One region of the Jeotgalibacillus haloalkalitolerans genome, then DNA from elsewhere that is predicted to be linked to it. Evidence: predicted binding sites of a transcription regulator. Region 1 holds the regulator's gene; the other holds the start of a gene.
What was found. Region 1 encodes LexA, which represses DNA repair genes until DNA is damaged. Its sites were predicted from a motif close to CGAACATATGTTCG; they were not measured.
Positions count from the first base shown of each region.

Region 2: a site for LexA is predicted at 3,409-3,422, ahead of pcrA (DNA helicase PcrA). Genes of this name have one in related genera too.

Region 1 covers NZ_JAXQNN010000002.1:273,676-282,753, reverse strand. The annotation lists gene UFB30_RS06260 (CcdC family protein) at 1-165, opposite strand, end outside; gene UFB30_RS06255 (response regulator) at 252-614, opposite strand; gene UFB30_RS06250 (cytochrome c biogenesis protein CcdA) at 760-1,467, opposite strand; gene UFB30_RS06245 (aspartyl-phosphate phosphatase Spo0E family protein) at 1,728-1,919, shown strand; gene UFB30_RS06240 (YneF family protein) at 2,055-2,276, opposite strand; gene tkt (transketolase) at 2,455-4,461, opposite strand; gene UFB30_RS06230 (DUF896 domain-containing protein) at 4,582-4,815, opposite strand; gene UFB30_RS06225 (YneB family resolvase-like protein) at 4,889-5,536, opposite strand; gene yneA (cell division suppressor protein YneA) at 5,549-5,881, opposite strand; gene lexA (transcriptional repressor LexA) at 6,041-6,661, shown strand; gene UFB30_RS06210 (alpha/beta fold hydrolase) at 6,726-7,610, opposite strand; gene glnA (type I glutamate--ammonia ligase) at 7,711-9,045, opposite strand; gene UFB30_RS06200 (MerR family transcriptional regulator) at 9,078-9,078, opposite strand, start outside.
Region 2 covers NZ_JAXQNN010000006.1:140,497-149,574, reverse strand. The annotation lists gene UFB30_RS14705 (adenine deaminase C-terminal domain-containing protein) at 1-1,732, shown strand, start outside; gene UFB30_RS14700 (YerC/YecD family TrpR-related protein) at 1,809-2,126, shown strand; gene pcrB (heptaprenylglyceryl phosphate synthase) at 2,523-3,200, shown strand; gene pcrA (DNA helicase PcrA) at 3,436-5,655, shown strand; gene ligA (NAD-dependent DNA ligase LigA) at 5,668-7,674, shown strand; gene UFB30_RS14680 (CamS family sex pheromone protein) at 7,682-8,896, shown strand.

The sequences.
Region 1 (9,078 bases):
TACACGAAAATACGGAAAAATAAACATTAAAGCACCTGTACTCATAAAAATCGGAGGCAGAAAAATTTTCCTGGCTGTTACAGGCTTTTTAGCAGCCTTTAACCTGATTATAAATACAGCCGTTCCCATTATGACAGCGGCAATTGTTGAAAGATAAACAAGCATAAGCACCCATCCTTAATTTCTTACGTATGTAAAACCTCAATTAAGTATAATAGAGATTCCCCTGTTTGTAAAAGGCGCCTGCTGCTTTACTTATTTACCACTCTGCTTAAAGATTCTACAACCCGCGTACTGTCAAAAGGCTTAACAATAAAATCTTTAGCCCCTGCTTCAATCGCTTCAATCACCATCTTCTGCTGTCCCATTGCTGAACACATGATGATATTTGCTTTAGGATCTTCTTTTAATATTTCTTTTGCAGCGGATATACCATCCAGTACAGGCATTGTGATATCCATCGTAACAAGATCAGGATGTAAAGATTTATACATTTCTACTGCTTCTTCCCCGTTCTCAGCTTCACCGACCACCTGAAATGAGGAGTTTTCAAGCACGTTCTTTAACGTCATTCTCATAAACTTCGCATCATCCACAACAAGAACTTTTGTCATTTATATCACCCTTACTAATATAGTTAATATTAACTATACAACTAATCTAAAAGTCCTTCAACTATCATGCATAGTAAAATTTTTCTTTTAAAAAAACTGAGACGAATTCGTCTCAGTTTTTTAATGCTCATATGAATTTACTCGCCTAAAACCCTGTGAAATCACCAAAGATCGGGAGCATCAGCTCAATAATCCAGGTAAGACCATCGAAGAACAAAATGACACCCATTCCAATCATTACCCATCCACCGGTCTTCATGATCACCAGACTTTTCTTCTTTATCCAATTCGTTTTACCGATGAAGAATGAAAGAATAAAAAATGGTAGCGCAAAGCCCAGGAAGTATGCCATCATATATGGAAAGCCCGATCCAGGGTTAGAAGCGGATAGCGTAAATACTGCGCCTAAGATTGGACCCATGCACGGTGTCCAGCCAGCTGCAAAAGCAAGGCCAATTAACAATGATCCCAAATAGCCTGAAGGTCTTGATTTAAAGCTCAATCTTCTTTCCTTCATCAGGAACTCCGGAGAAAATACACCAACAATGACTAATCCAAATACGACAATTAATATTGCACCTATTTGACGGATCATGTCCTGATACTGTATGAAGACTCCTGAGATCCATGTGGAAGTAAAGGCGAGACCGATAAAGACCAGTAAAAACCCAAGCAGGAAGAACAGCGTATGAAGCAGACTAGATTTTTGTCTCATGCCCTTACCTTTAGATAAATCGTCTACAGACATTCCTGTTATATAGGACAAAAATGCAGGATAAAGCGGTAAAACACATGGAGAGATAAAGCTTAAGAATCCTGCGCCGAATGCCCATAAAATATTTAAATCTTCCATAAAAACACTCCGATCCGTATTCGCTAGATTCATTTTAGCAAATCTGCGTTGAGTTCTCATTGCCTTTACTATAATATGTATCAGTGCAATTTGCAGAAGTTATAGTTTTGTCACAAATGAACTTGTAAAATTATTGGGATTAGGGATTAATTTCTTTTCAATTTATCCTTTTTTCTGTATACTAGACCCTAAGTTAAATGAATGACAAATAATGTATAGGTTCCTTTAATAGAGGATCCTGATGAAAGGGTAGACTTTGAATGGGGGATCAACAAAAGAAGCTACTTGAAGCAATTGAAGATAAGCGTCAGGTGTTGATACGGACAGCTGCTAAAGAAGGATTATCGTCCCCTTCCGCCGTTCGTTATTCTCAGGAGCTTGACGACCTGTTAAATGAATTTGAAAAAATACACACCTTCAGACCTGCTGCGTTAGAAGTACAGACAAAATAAAAAAGGCTTCCTCTTTGTGAAGCCTTTTTTATTTTGTCTGTACAGCCTGCTGATCATCGAAAATTGTTTCAGGCTGTTAAATAGCAAATATAAAGAGGCTGGACATTTTTGATGTCACAGCCTCCTGTTCATTTATTATTTGCCTTGTTGTTTATTCATAGCGCTCATCATCTGATTGATTTTCTTCTGCGACGGTTTCATTCCCATCTGCATCATCATCATGCGAAGCATTTGCTCATTAATCGGCGGGTTCTTTTTAAGATAAGTCATCATATATTTACGTGCGATGAAGAATCCAAGTGCGACTCCGGCCAGCAAAGCAACAACAATTAATACAATTGCAAGCCATAATTCCATTTCATATTGCCTCCTATTTGTTACTTTCATATAAAAGTGTACAAGAACACTGCTTATTATACAATCATTTATTACATAATTCGTGCAGTTATATGAAATTAATTTTACATTTTACCAGCTGCACTTCCCAAAATAAAGCTGGTGGGCAAATTTGATGCCCACCAGCTTTATCATTTCATTATGACTGTAGTAATGCTTCTACACGTTTCACAACGTTTTCCACTGTAAAACCGTATTCCTCAAGTACTGTACCGCCTGGAGCTGAAGCACCAAAAGTATCGATACCAAGTACTTCACCTTCATCACCTGTATAACGTTCCCAGCCAAGTGGTGAAGCCATCTCAAGTGCGAAACGTTTCTTCACATTCTTTGGCAGGACTGATTGCTTATAATCAGCTGACTGCTGCTCAAAGCGATCCCATGATGGCATGGAAACAACAGCTGCATCGATATTTTTCTCACGAAGAGACTGCTGAGCTTCATACGCAAGTCCCACTTCAGAGCCGCTGGCAAGAAGAAGAACATCAGCTTCTCCTTTTTCAGATGGTGATAAGACATAAGCTCCTTTTTTAACACCTTCATAAGCGTTCTCTGCAGAACCAGGCATAGTAGGAAGACCCTGACGCGTCAATACAAGTGTTGTCGGATGATCCTGCGCTTCCATAGAAAGTTTCCACGCAGCAGCAACCTCATTACCATCAGCAGGACGAATGACTGATAAGCCCGGCATCGCTCTGAGTGAAGGCAGTTGTTCAATCGGTTCATGCGTTGGACCGTCTTCTCCAACTGCAATACTATCATGTGTAAATACATAAGTAACCGGAACACCCATTAAAGCTGATAGTCTGATTGCCGGTCTGACATAATCACTGAATACAAAGAATGTACCGCCGTACACACGCAGACCTCCGTGAAGCGCCATTCCATTAAGCGCAGTTCCCATTGCAAATTCACGAACACCAAACCAGATGTTTCTGCCTTCCGGTGTTTCAGGTGTGAAATCAGCTTCATCTTTCATCATTGTGTTATTTGATCCGGCAAGGTCGGCTGAGCCGCCAAACAGTGTTGGAACCGTCTTTGAAATGGCATTCAGCACTTCACCTGATGATGCACGGCTTGCAAGGGATTTTCCTTCTTCATAAACAGGTAGGTCCTTATCCCAGTTATCTGCAAGCTTTCCGTTCATTGCATCCTCAAGCTCCTGTGCAAGTTCCGGATAAGCAGATTTATAGTTTTCGAATTTCTCGTTCCACTCTTTTTCTTTTTCAGCACCATTATCTACAACCAGTTCCTCGAATCGCTTGTATACCTCGTCAGGCACATAAAATGCCTCTTCTGCTTCCCACTGATACGCTTTTTTAGCAAGAATTGATTCTTCATTACCTAGTGGAGCACCATGAGCTTTTGATGTACCTGCTCTGTTTGGTGAACCAAAACCGATCACTGTTTTAATTTCGATCATTGTCGGACGGTCAGAGTCAGCTTTTGCTGCCTTAATCGCATCTGCAACTTCCGCTACATCATTTCCATCGTCAACACGAATATACTGCCAATTGTAAGATTCAAATCTCTTTTTCACACTTTCTGAGAATGAACGGTCAAGATCCCCGTCAAGAGAAATGTCATTTGAATCATAAAGCACGATCAGCTTATCAAGCTTCAGGTGACCTGCAAGTGAAGCAGCTTCTGAGGACACACCCTCCATCAGGTCTCCATCGCCACATAATGTATAAGTATAATGATCAACTACATTAAAGTCGTCACGGTTAAATTTGGCACTTAAATGTTTTTCAGCCATCGCCATACCAACAGCCATACCAATTCCCTGACCAAGAGGACCCGTAGTTGCTTCAACGCCTTTTGTATGTTTGAACTCCGGGTGACCTGGCGTTTTAGATCCCCACTGTCTGAAGTTTTTAATCTCATCAAGCGATAAATCATATCCGGAAAGATGCAGTAAGCTATAAAGCAGCATCGAGCCGTGTCCTGCTGAAAGTACAAAGCGGTCACGGTCGAACCAGTCCGGATTCTTAGGGTTATGATTCATAAACTGAGTCCACAAAGTATATGCAAATGGAGCAGCCCCCATCGGCAGGCCCGGGTGACCCGAGTTTGCTTTATCAATTGCATCAATTGATAATGTCCTGATTGTGTTGATTGCTAAATCATCTGTCTTGTTAAACATCATCTACATCCTCTCTAACTCACGTGATACGTCCTATTGTACAAAAAAAAAAGAGAGATGTACAAACATCTCTTCTTTTTATTAAAAAAGTTCAAATCCTGCCTGCAATTCAGGAAAATATTAGTTCAGCTTATTCCTATTTTTTGCATCTTTAAGTTTTTGCGGCGTAACATCTTTACCCTCAGGATCAATAACAGTTACATTTTCAATCGTCTGTTTCATTGAACCTCTGAATGCCTCGAGATATTCCTGCCTAAGTGCCTGCTGTTCATCAGCTTCAGTTTTTGAAAGTGTATCTTCTTTAGATTTCTTTGATAACTCATTGATTCTTTTAATCTTGTCTTCAGATAACATGTTTTTCACCCTTTCTTTCAGGTAAGCTCCTATGTATGTTAAAAGAAAGGTGAAAATTTGACAAGTAATTTGTTTATTGCATCTCTGATTCCATATATTCAACATACCTTCTGTGAACGGTGGCTTTTGATACAGGATGCCCGAGACCTCTCAATACAGATGAAATCTCCTGAAAGGTCAATCCGTTACTGCGCAGCCTGACAATTTCATCCACGGGTATTTCGATTTTTTCCCGCCCTTCTTTATTACCACGGTTTTTAAGATTTCTCTGCGGTTTAAATCCCTGCTCAACCGCACGTTTCATCCCTCTTTTTATTTTCAGGTTATGTAGCTTCCTCTGGTGTTCTTCCACCATACTGACAATCTGAAGGATCATCGAATCTGATTCAGACAGCTGCAGCTCACCGTCATGGGCAATGGTATATATTTTTATTCCTTCTTTATGCAAAGTATGCAATAAAGCAATTTTTGCATTACCTCTTCCTATACGCGTTTCATCCTGAATCAGAAGGCCTTCCGCTTCATACAGCCGTATATGATCCAGTAATTCAAATACACCCTCACGGTCCAGATCAAACCCGCTTTCTCTCTTACTGATGGTTGAAACGACCTGATAATTCATTTTGACGGCAAGGTGTTTTAACTCCTCTTCCTGCCTTGCAAGTGATGTTTCCTGTGCTTCTTTTTCTGTACTGACTCTGCAATAAATAATTACTTTCAACACGATCACTCCTTATTTCTGTTCAGATGCCAGGTGTATCGCGTCTTCACTGAAATCAAAAGCTTCCTCAGGCACCGGCAGCTCAAGTTGTTCTCCCGCTACAATGACATGAGAAGAAAGCTCATTATGTTCAGTTACCCACTCAATAAACTTTTCCGGGGTCATGGATGTATGGCTTGCATATTCCTCAGCGTATGCCCAAAGCGTATCTCCATTTTTAACGGTAATTGCTGCGTATGTTGCATCACTGTTTGCTGTATTGGTAAAAACTAAAAATAAACTGAAAAACAGCGCAGTCACCACGAATAGAATAACAAATGAATATTTTCTCCACAATGCAGTCATTATTAATCGCCTCCATCGAATATGTGTTCGCTTTTATTAATCTGAGTATAATACGAACATTTGTTTTGGTCAACACAAAAACTCGAACTTATGTTTGTATTTTTAAAAACGCTATGCTATAATTTAGAAAAGTTTTAATCTGAAAAGAGGTGCTGAAGCGTGAAGAAGTTATCAAAACGACAGCTTGATATATTAAACTTTATTAAACGTGAAGTTCAGGACAAAGGTTATCCGCCTTCCGTTCGTGAAATCGGCCTTGCGGTTGGACTAGCTTCAAGTTCTACCGTTCATGGACATCTTGCAAGACTTGAAAGTAAAGGCTTAATCAGGCGTGATCCAACAAAACCGAGAGCGATTGAAGTTATATCCCTCGAGGAGGATAAAATCCCGACACAGCGCGTAGTCAACGTTCCGCTTGTGGGGAAAGTTACAGCCGGGTCGCCGATTACAGCAATTGAAAATGTTGAGGAGTATTTCCCGCTCCCTGAAAGACTGGCTTCATCTGATGATGCTGTGTTCATGTTAGAGATTATGGGAGATTCTATGATTGAAGCCGGCATTTTAGACGGAGATCTTGTCATTGTGAAACAACAAAATACTGCGAACAACGGGGACATTGTGGTAGCAATGACGGATGAAGATGAAGCAACAGTAAAACGCTTCTTTAAAGAAAAGGATTATGTCAGACTCCAGCCTGAAAATTCTTCTATGGCACCAATTATCTTAAATAACGTATCCATCCTTGGAAAAGTGGTAGGAGTATATAGACAGGTTCATTAAAAAAGCTGAACGTTTTGACAAAGTTGTCAAAGCGTCCAGCTTTTTTAATGCTTCATGATTAATATCATTTTATGTCAGCGAGCACTTTTTTTATAAATGAGGAAACCTCCCCGGGGATTTCAATTGGCAGCATATGCCCTCCTGAATCAAACATATGTGTTTTACAGCCTCTGATTTTATCTTCGGCTTTTTTAAGTAAGGTATATGGATCATAAATTACTTCATCACGTCCAACCGCGATATGGACAGGCATCATTAATGTATCGAGTTCATGATCTTTAAACAACTTAGGGGGCGTCATCACATACTCCCAGGTCACATGCTTTTGTCCAAGATAGTAAAGCTTAAACAGCCGTTCCTGCCCCTCTTCCTTCTTAACTGTGAGCCACCTGCAGAACTGGCTGATGATAACTGATTCGCTCGGAATCAGGTTTGTTAGTAGCAACCTTGAGTAGAAAGACAGATTCATTCTTTTGATTGAAGCTGCCGGTGAAAAAACAATTAATGATTTCACTCTGTCGGGCTTTAAAATAGCAAAATTAAGCGCATGCCATCCGCCGTTGGAATGACCTACTATAGTTACTTTTGCAATCTTCAATTCATTAAGAAGCTCTGTGATCCACATGATATAATCTTCCCGTTCGTTTAAATGCTCTTTTGTATTACTTTGATTAAACTCTCCCAGCACATCAACAAAATAAAGCTTAAATTCATCTGCTAATTCTTCCGCACATTTATACCATTCCGCAGAACTGAAACCAAATGCATGAAAAAAGAGGAGCGGCTCCTTATCCTGGTTCCCGCACTCAAGAACCGAAATGTCTCCAAAAGTAGTAGTAATGATACGTTCCTGATAAGGTGTTTCCCATAACTTCATCACTTTCTGATACGCAGATTGGTACAGCTCATATCCTTCTTTTGATTTAAATCCTCTATATGAATCTGCCATTACAATCCCCCCTTAGCCTTTATATACCCGGCTTTTTATATTTTGACCAGATTACATATAAAAAACCTCTGAAGCGAAATTGCTTCAGAGGTTTGAATAATTAATACATTTCTAAATACTGTTCTCTCTCCCATGGGTGAACCTGCGTACGGAACATATCCCACTCGATTTCTTTCGCTTCCACGAAGTGCTCAAAGATGTGCTCTCCTAGACCATCAATAATAACCTGGTCGTTCTTAAGCTCTTCAAGGGCTGCAAAAAGAGTACCAGGAAGATCTTTAATACCTGCAGCTTCACGCTCTTCTTTGTCCATTACATAGATGTTTCTGTCAATTGATTCAGGTGGTGTCAGACTATTTTTAATTCCATCAAGACCTGCTTTAAGCATTACAGCCATTGCAAGGTACGGGTTTGCAGATGGATCGACAGAACGAACCTCAACACGTGTACTCATTCCACGTGAAGCCGGGATTCTGACTAACGGGCTGCGGTTTCTTGCAGACCATGCAATGTAGCAAGGCGCTTCATAACCTGGTACAAGACGCTTGTATGAGTTTACAGTAGGGTTTGTCACAGCTGTAAATCCTGAAGCGTGCTTTAGAATACCAGCCATGAACTGTTTCATTGTCTCACTTAGCTGACTTTCTGCACCTTCATCAAAGAATGAGTTCTTTCCGTCTTTAAATAATGACATATTGAAGTGCATACCTGATCCGTTAACACCAAATAATGGTTTTGGCATAAATGTAGCATGCAGTCCGTGCTTTCTTGCAATTGTTTTAACAACAAGCTTAAATGTCTGGATATCATCACATGCAGAAACTGCATCAGCGTATTTGAAATCAATTTCATGCTGTCCAGGTGCAACTTCGTGGTGAGACGCTTCAATTTCAAAGCCCATTTTTTCAAGTTCAATTACGATATCACGACGGCAGTTTTCACCAAGATCTGTTGGTGCGAGGTCAAAATATCCGCCTTTATCATTTAATTCAAGTGTCGGTTCACCATTTACATCAAGTTTGAAGAGGAAAAATTCCGGCTCAGGTCCAAGGTTGAAATCAGTAAATCCAAGCTCTTCCATTTCAGTCAATACGCGCTTTAGATTGTTACGCGGATCCCCTGCAAATGGTGTACCGTCAGGGCTGTAAATATCACAGATCAGACGTGCAACTTTACCGTCTCCGGCTGTCCAAGGGAATACAACCCATGTATCAAGATCAGGGAAAAGGTACATATCGGATTCTTCAATACGCACAAAACCTTCGATAGATGATCCGTCAAACATCATTTTGTTATCAAGTGCTTTTTCTAACTGACTTACAGGAATTTCAACGTTTTTGATTGTACCAAGGATATCAGTAAATTGAAGTCTGATAAAGTTTACATTTTGTTCCTTTGCCATTTTCATAATGTCTTCTCTTGAATACTTACTCATTGTGTGATTCCTCCTGTTTTTTATGTAATTTTT
Region 2 (9,078 bases), on a different contig from region 1:
GGAACAGAGATTTCCGTGGAAGATCAGTCATTTAAGAGACCATACTTCCATATTGGAAGGAACGAAATCACCTGATCTTGTACTTGCTAATACTAATTATTTAAATTCAACCCTTCATCAATGGGTGAAAGGGAATATATGGATATACCAGGATAGAATCATCTATGCAGGGAGCGACATGCCTGAAAAATTAAATGGAACTGAAGTGCTTCACCTTGAAGACAAGTGGATTGTACCGGGTTATATTGAACCTCATGTTCATCCGTTTCAGCTCTATAATCCACACAGCTTTGGGGAGTATGCAGCCAAGCGCGGAACGACGACATTTATTCAGGACAATTTGATGCTCCTTTTATTATGCGACAAAAAGAAAGCGCTTCCTTTTATGCAGCAGTTCAAAACGTCACCACTGACATATTACTGGTGGAGCAGACTGGATTCGCAGACAGAGCTCCGCGCGGAAGAGGAAGTCTTTACAAACGGAGAAGTGCTGTCATGGCTTGATGACCCGAGTGTTTTACTCGCCGGGGAGCTTACTTCCTGGCCGAAGCTTGCAGAGGGGGACGACCTGCTGCTGAGCTGGGTGCAAGAAGCGCGGCTGCGTTATAAGCGGGTGGAAGGACATTTGCCTGGCGCATCTGAGAAAACGATTGCGAAAATGTCACTGCTTGGTGTAACAGGTGATCATGAAGCAATGTCAGGGGACGATGTATGGAAGCGTCTTGAACAGGGGCTTGCAGTGACCCTCAGACATTCATCCATCAGACCGGATCTGCCGAAGTTGATCAGAGAGTTAAAGGAACGCAATCTGCATTCTTTTGATTCACTCATGATGACAACAGACGGGTCAAGTCCATCCTTTTATGAGAGTGGTGTCATGGATCAGCTTGTCCGGATTGCAATTGAAGAAGGAGTGGAGCCGATTGAAGCGTACCATATGGCTTCTTTTGCAATCGCGAAATATTACCGTCTGGATTATATGCAGGGAATGATTGCAACTGGTCGTCTTGCTACCTTAAACATTCTGGGTGACCCGGCTAACCCTGTTCCTGAATCAGTGATGTCTAAAGGTAAATGGATCTTAAAGGATGGTCAGGAACAGGAACCGCTGTTTACACCAGACTGGTCAGACATACAACCGCTTGAGATCGACTGGACGCTTGATGCTGATGACCTGCAGTTTTCAATGCCATGCGGGATCGACATGGTCAATAACGTCATCACCAAGCCTTATTCAGTATCTATTGATGCAAGTGTGAACGAGCTTCCGCGTGATAATGATGAAAGCTTTCTTATGCTTGTGGACCGTTACGGGGAGTGGAAAATCTGTACGCTGATTAAAGGGTTTGCGAGTAATCTTGGAGGACTGGCTTCTTCTTTTTCAAGTACAGGGGATATTCTGCTGATTGGTAAGAGTAAAAAGGATCTGCTGGATGCCTTCGCGAGGATGAAGGAAATTGGAGGCGGCATTGTGCTGATGGATCAGGGAGAAATGCTTCATGAAATTCCATTGCCGCTTGGCGGTGTCATGTCAGATCAGCCGATGGAAACCCTGATTGAGGGTGAAAAGAAGCTCCGCGATGTACTGAAAGAATGCGGATACGCCTTTGATGATCCGGTTTATACACTATTATTTCTGTGCTCAACCCACTTACCTTATTTAAGAGTGACACAGCGCGGAATCTATGATGTAAAAAAGAAAACGGTACTCTTTCCAACGATAATGCGTTAAAATGTAAAAGAGTCCTATTTTTAGCTGAGCACACGTTTGCTCTTGCAATACTTTTAAAAGGAGCTGTATCTGTCTGATGCAAATCGATAAGTTAAGAGGAAAAGAACTGGACCAGCTATGCGAAGCCGTTCTTTCACTTAAAGACAAAGACGAAGCCTACCGATTCTTTGATGACTTGTGCACAATTAATGAAATACAATCTCTTGCTCAGCGCCTTGAAGTGGCACGTATGCTGCGTGAAGGGAATACCTATCATAAAATTGAAACACAAACCGGTGCAAGTACTGCAACCATCTCGCGCGTTAAGCGCTGCCTGAACTATGGTAATGATACTTACGCAATGGTTCTTGAGCGCGTTCATCAGAGTGATGACAGTGGTGAAGATAAAGAGTAATATTTTTAAGGGGGTGGGACAATGTGTCCTGCCCTCTTAATCGTTTCGCTCGTATTGTAAATTAACAACTTTGAAAAGAGTTTGTTCCAAAACAAGATATTGTAGTAAGTCATATATTGTTTTTTGTGAAATTTAAGTGCAGCGGAGCGTAAGGCGGCGACTCCACCGGGATGTGACCGACAGCTGAGACCCCACAGGCGAAGCCGAGGAGGCTTAGCGCGGTCCCCGGGGAAAGCGTCCGCCTGAAGCGCAGCGGAACGAGTAAGAAGATGAGACAGCATCAGTCCCATCTTCTTTTTTTAACGACTTTATAACTTCATCCCCACTTCTCTTTTAGAGTCACTTCTTCGGTGCTATAATAGTACGGATAATGAGTGTTCGAATGGAGGACTTGGGATGTACGATGTCCGGGAATGGAAGCATGTATTTAAACTGGACCCTAATAAAGAAATAACGGATGAAGCACTTGAAAAGATATGTGAATCAGGCACAGATGCAGTCATGGTTGGCGGTTCTGATGGTGTGACACTTGAAAATGTGCTTGATCTGATGGCGCGCGTGCGCAGATATACAGTCCCGTGTGTACTTGAGGTATCGGCTCTTGAAGCCATTACACCTGGCTACGATTTATATTTTATACCGACTGTTTTGAATACTGAGGATCCAAAATGGTTCAAAGGAATTCATCATGAAGCGGTGAAAGAACATGGGGATCTGATGAACTGGGAAGAGATTCTTGCAGAAGGCTACTGCATTTTGAATCCGGATTGTAAGGCAGCATCATTAACAGGAGCAGATGCAACAATCAGTGATGATGAGGTTATTGCCTATGCACGCATGGCTGAACACCTGTTTTCACTTCCGGTTTTCTATATGGAATACAGCGGAACTTACGGTGATCCGTCACTTGTTAAAAGAGTAAGCGGTGAATTAAAAGATACTGTCCTATTTTACGGAGGCGGTATTCAAGGTGAAAAGGAAGCCAGAGAGATGGCTGCATACGCTGACGTCATCGTAGTCGGCAATATTATTTATGATGACCTAAAAGAAGCGTTGAAAACAGTTTTAAATTAGTGCTTTATTAAAGACAGTTTCTGTTTCTGCACAGCTGATGATTGTAGCGTAAGGGGGCGGCTCGCAGGAAGGGACGTGTGAGGCCATGGCGAAGCCTGCTGACTCACCGCCCGGCCGCGGAAAGCGTCCCCCTGGAGTGAAAATCATCAGCCATCTTTAAGAAAGTTTAGATTAAAGTTGTCCGGAAGCAAATATCCGGGCTATAATAAGAACAAATGTTCGAGGTGGTGCGACGATGCAATTTTTAACAGATCGTCTGCTGAATGGAATGAATCCTGAGCAGGCAAAAGCAATTAAAGCAACAGATGGCCCGCTGCTGATTATGGCAGGTGCGGGTTCCGGGAAGACTAGAGTACTGACACACCGGATCGCGTATTTAATGATTGAAAAAGGGGTAGCGCCTTACAACATTCTGGCGATTACCTTTACAAACAAAGCTGCGCGTGAAATGAAAGACCGTGTAGGAAGCATTCTTGGCGGAGCGGCAGAGGATGTATGGATTTCAACGTTTCACTCCATGTGTGTGAGGATTTTAAGGAGAGATATTGACCGGATCGGCTATAATCGTAATTTCACGATCCTTGATTCAACAGATCAGCAGTCAGTCATCAAGCGTATTTTAAAGGATAAGAACCTGGATCCGAAGAAGTTTGATCCGCGCGGCATTCTTGCTGCAATCAGCTCAGCAAAAAATGAGCTGACAACGCCTGAGCAGTTCGCAAAGGATGCAGGCAGCTATTATGATCAGACGATCAGTGAAGTGTTTTCTGAATACCAGAAAAGGCTTCGTAAAAACTCAGCGCTCGATTTTGATGACCTGATTATGCAGACGATTCATTTATTTGAACGCGTACCTGAAGTGCTTGAAAACTATCAGCGTAAATTTCAGTATATTCACGTGGATGAGTATCAGGATACAAACAGAGCGCAGTATCTGCTTGTCAAACAGCTGGCCTCACGCTTTAAAAACCTTTGTGTAGTCGGTGACTCGGATCAGTCAATTTACCGCTGGAGAGGCGCGGATATCACGAATATCCTGTCATTTGAAAAAGACTATCCGAACGCGAAAGTAATTTTACTTGAGCAGAACTACCGTTCAACAGAAAAAATACTTGATGCGGCGAATGCCGTTATTAAAAATAACCCGAACCGTAAAGCCAAGAATCTTTGGACAGATAATAAAGGCGGACAGAAAATCACGTATGTGCGTGCAGACAGTGAACAGGGTGAAGGGCAATTTGTTGCAGGAAAAATCAATGAGCTTGTCCGTTCCGGTGTAAGAAAGCCTTCTGATTTTGCGATCCTGTACAGAACCAATGCGCAGTCCCGTGTCATGGAGGAAGTACTCATGAAATCCAATATTGAGTACACCATTGTCGGCGGTACAAAGTTCTACGACAGAAAAGAAATTAAAGACATTCTGGCTTATCTCAGACTGGTTGCCAATCCGGATGATGATATCAGCCTGATCAGAATTATTAATGTACCAAAACGCGGAGTCGGCTCCACTTCACTTGATAAGATTGCAAACTACGCGCGTGATAACGAGATGTCGATGTATAATGCGCTCGAGCTTGCAGACTTTATCGGTCTCAGCGGAAGAGCGGCAAAGACTGTACTTGAGTTCCGTGACTTTATTAAAAACTTTACCCAGATGCAGGAGTACTTATCAGTAACTGAGCTGGTGGAGGATATTATTGATAAGTCCGGTTACAGAGAATCGCTTCAGGCAGAAAAAACAATTGAGGCACAAAGCAGACTTGAAAATATCGATGAGTTTCTGTCAGTAACAAAAGCATTTGAAGAAGCGAGTGACGATAAAAGTCTGATTGCATTTTTAACAGACCTTGCCCTTGTCGCTGATATTGACCAGCTGGATAAAGATGATGCTCCGGCAGATGCCGTAACGCTCATGACGCTGCACTCAGCGAAGGGACTTGAGTTTCCTGTTGTCTTCCTGATGGGGCTTGAAGAAGGGGTATTCCCACACAGCCGCTCACTGATGGAAGAGGCTGAAATGGAAGAGGAAAGACGACTTGCTTATGTAGGCATTACACGTGCTGAAGAAGAACTGTATATCACAAATGCCCAGATGAGAACGTTATTCGGACGTACAAATATGAACCCTGTCTCAAGATTTATTGCTGAAATTCCGGCTGAATTACTTGAAGAGCCGATGAAAAAAGAAACTTCTTCAGGCAGCAGAAGCTTCGGATCACCATCAAAACCGCAGCCGAGAAAAAGTCCCGTCAGACGCCCTGCACCGCGCAACACCGGTGGCAGCGATCTGGGCTGGAGTGTCGGTGATAAAGCACAGCACGGTAAATGGGGAACAGGCACTGTTGTCAGCGTAAAAGGTGAAGGGGATTCAATGGAACTTGATATTGCATTTCCAAGTCCAACAGGTGTAAAACGCCTGCTGGCCAAATTCGCACCGGTTAATAAAGTGACATAAGGAGTTGAGCCTGTGACCGCAGAGAAAAGAGTACAGGAGCTGCATGAGCTGCTGAATCAGTACAACTATGAGTATCATGTGCTGGACAAGCCCACAGTTCCTGATGCTGAATATGATCAGTTATTGAATGAATTAAAAGAAATAGAAGAATCGCACCCTGAGCTTGCTACTTCCGATTCCCCGACTCAGCGTGTCGGAGGAGCGGTACTTGAGCAATTTTCAAAGGTGACCCACAAGACCTCCATGCTGAGCCTTGGAAACGCCTTTAACGAAGAAGATCTGAGAGACTTCGATCGAAAGGTGAGAGAGGTGGCAGGAGACAGTGCAATGTACAGCTGCGAGCTCAAAATTGATGGCCTTGCAGTGTCACTCAGATATGAAGATGGCCTGTTTGTGCAGGGCGCGACCAGAGGAGACGGATCAGTCGGGGAAGACATTACGGCAAACCTGAAAACAATCCGTTCTATTCCGCTCCGTCTGAAAAAGCCGCTTTCCATTGAAGTCCGTGGAGAAGCATTTATGCCAAAGTCCTCCTTTCTCAAGCTGAATGAAGAAAGAGAAAAGAAGGAGGAAGCACTTTTTGCAAACCCGAGAAATGCCGCAGCGGGATCACTCAGACAGCTTGATCCACGGATTGCTGCTTCCAGAAACCTTGATATCTTTCTTTATGCCATTGGAGACCCCGGCGATACAGGTGTCAGGTCACAAAGCGAAGGAATGAAGCTGCTTAATGAGATGGGACTGAAGACCAACCCTGAACGGAAAATGTGCAGCTCCATTGATGAAGTCATGGATTATATCGGGGAATGGACTGAAAAAAGAGCAGACCTTTCCTATGATATAGATGGCATTGTCATCAAAGTGGACTCACTTGATCACCAGGAGGAGCTTGGCTTTACAGCGAAAAGTCCAAGGTGGGCGATTGCGTATAAGTTTCCTGCAGAAGAAGTCGTAACCGTTCTTCATGACATTGAACTGAGCATAGGCAGAACTGGCGTTGTTACACCTACTGCACTGCTTGAGCCTGTCAGGGTGGCAGGTACAACGGTCCAGCGCGCTTCACTTCATAATGAAGACCTGATCCGGGAGAAGGATATCCGTATTGGCGACCATGTCGTTATTAAAAAAGCAGGAGATATTATTCCTGAAGTTGTCAGCGTGATCACTGACAAACGGACTGGTGAAGAAAAAAAGTTCAATATGCCAACGCACTGCCCTACCTGTGAGAGTGAGCTTGAACGGCTGGAAGGGGAAGTCGCACTGCGCTGTCTGAATCCGAAATGTCCTGCCCAGCTGCAGGAAGGACTGACGCACTTTGTATCACGTAATGCAATGAACATTGATGGACTGGGCGAGAAAGTGATTGCACAGCTTTACCAGAGTGAATTAATTCAGGATGTTGCGGATCTTTACCGTTTAACAAAAGAGCAGCTCATCGGTCTTGACCGTATGGGCGAAAAATCAGCTGATAATCTGCTGAACGCAATTGAAGCATCAAAAAATAATTCAATGGAAAAGCTTTTGTTCGGTCTCGGAATCCGTCATGTAGGAGCCAAAGCTGCAAGAACAATTGCAGAACATTTCAGATCAGTAGATGCTTTAAAAGAAGCATCGGCAGAAGAATTGTGTCAAATTGATGAAATTGGTAACAAAATGGCCGATGCAATCGTCACATACTTTGAGAACGAAGAAGTACTTGAGTTAATAGAAGAGCTGCGTGAAAACGGCGTCAACCTTACTTATACAGGCCCGGTAAAGCAGAAAGCTGAAGACATTGATTCCGCTTTTGCAGGGAAAACAATTGTCCTGACTGGGAAATTAGCTCAATTGACACGCGGAGATGCAAAAGAGAAAATTGAATTACTTGGCGGAAAAGTAACCGGCAGTGTCAGTAAGAAAACAGATCTGTTAATTGCCGGAGAAGATGCAGGCTCCAAGCTGACGAAAGCACAGGAGTTAAATATACCAGTCTGGGATGAAGACCAGCTGGTAGAAGAAATCACAAAACAAGAGGTGTAGCAGTTACATGAAAAAATGGTTAGCCGCTGCGACGGGTACTGCACTGCTGATGAGCGGCTGTACGCCGTCTTTTCAGCAGGAAGATGAAGTTGTGCAGGAAAATGCCCCGGAGAACAGTGAAGAGCAGACGGTCATTATCCCTAATTTCCAGATATCTGATGAATACTACCGGACATTGCTCCCATACGAAGCATCACCATCTAGAGGGATGGTCGTTAACAATCTGAATACAAATTACGATATAGCTGAGTTTGAAAATGGCTTAATGCGTGTGGCCCAGCAGAATTTTTCACCTGAAGAGTATTTCTTTCAGGCAGGACAATTCCTGGAGAGTGATACAATCTCAAGCTGGTTAAACCGTGAATTTACAGACGAACAGCTTGCAGAATATGATATGGAACCTGAAGAAAATATCGGTTTGAACCCTGTTGATAATGGAGAAGGAACCCGTGCAGAAAGAGCAGAGAGAAGTCCGATCTATTTAGCGCATATCCTTGAGCATAACTATTTCGTCAAATCAGCTGAGGATGAATCAAAAGTAAGGCTGGGTGGTATCGTCATTGGTCTTGCGATGAACTCAGTGTATTACTATAACAATGATGGCGATCCTTTTGGTCCGACATTTGAAGAAAATATTCCTCAAAGCAGGCTTGAAGAAGAAGGTCAGGCGATGGCAGCAGAAGTCGTTTCACGTATCCGTGAGATCGGAGCCAATGATCCTGAAAAGGCAGAGCTTGCAGAAGTACCGATTACTGTTGCTTTATTTAAGCAGGAGCCTACAAGCACAGTGATTCCGGGTAACTTCTTTGGATACGCAACAGCAGATGGCGGCAGTAATGAGCTTGGTAGCTGGAATGAAATGAATGAAAACTATGTTTTGTTCCCCTCACAAGAAGCAAGAGATAATTACAGGGATGATGAGACAGCGTTCCTGAACTTCAAACAGGACATTGAAACGTATTTCCCTAACTTTAATAGTGTCATTGGGACAGGTCTTTACCGCGGTGACCAGCTGGCACAATTGCAGATTGATATTCCAATTCAGTTTTATGGGAAATCAGAAATTGTCGGCTTTACTCAGTATATTGCCGGAAGATTAATAGATTTGTTCCCGGAATACTTTGATATTGAAGTCAGCATCACATCAATAAATGGACCCGAAGCATTGATCATTAAAGAGCCTGATGATACAGAGCCGTTTGTTCATATTTATGAGCAGTAGGTGACGCATAATAAACCGGTGATTTCCGCTTCAGGCGGGAGGCTTTCCAGGCAAGCAGTGATTTGATAATAGAAAAAGCTGCTGGAAATAAATGATAAGATTTATTGGAGTGCAGCGGAGCGTAAGGTGGCGACTCCGGGACGATTAGTTGGAAGCTGAGACCCCGCAAGCCGCAGGCTGAG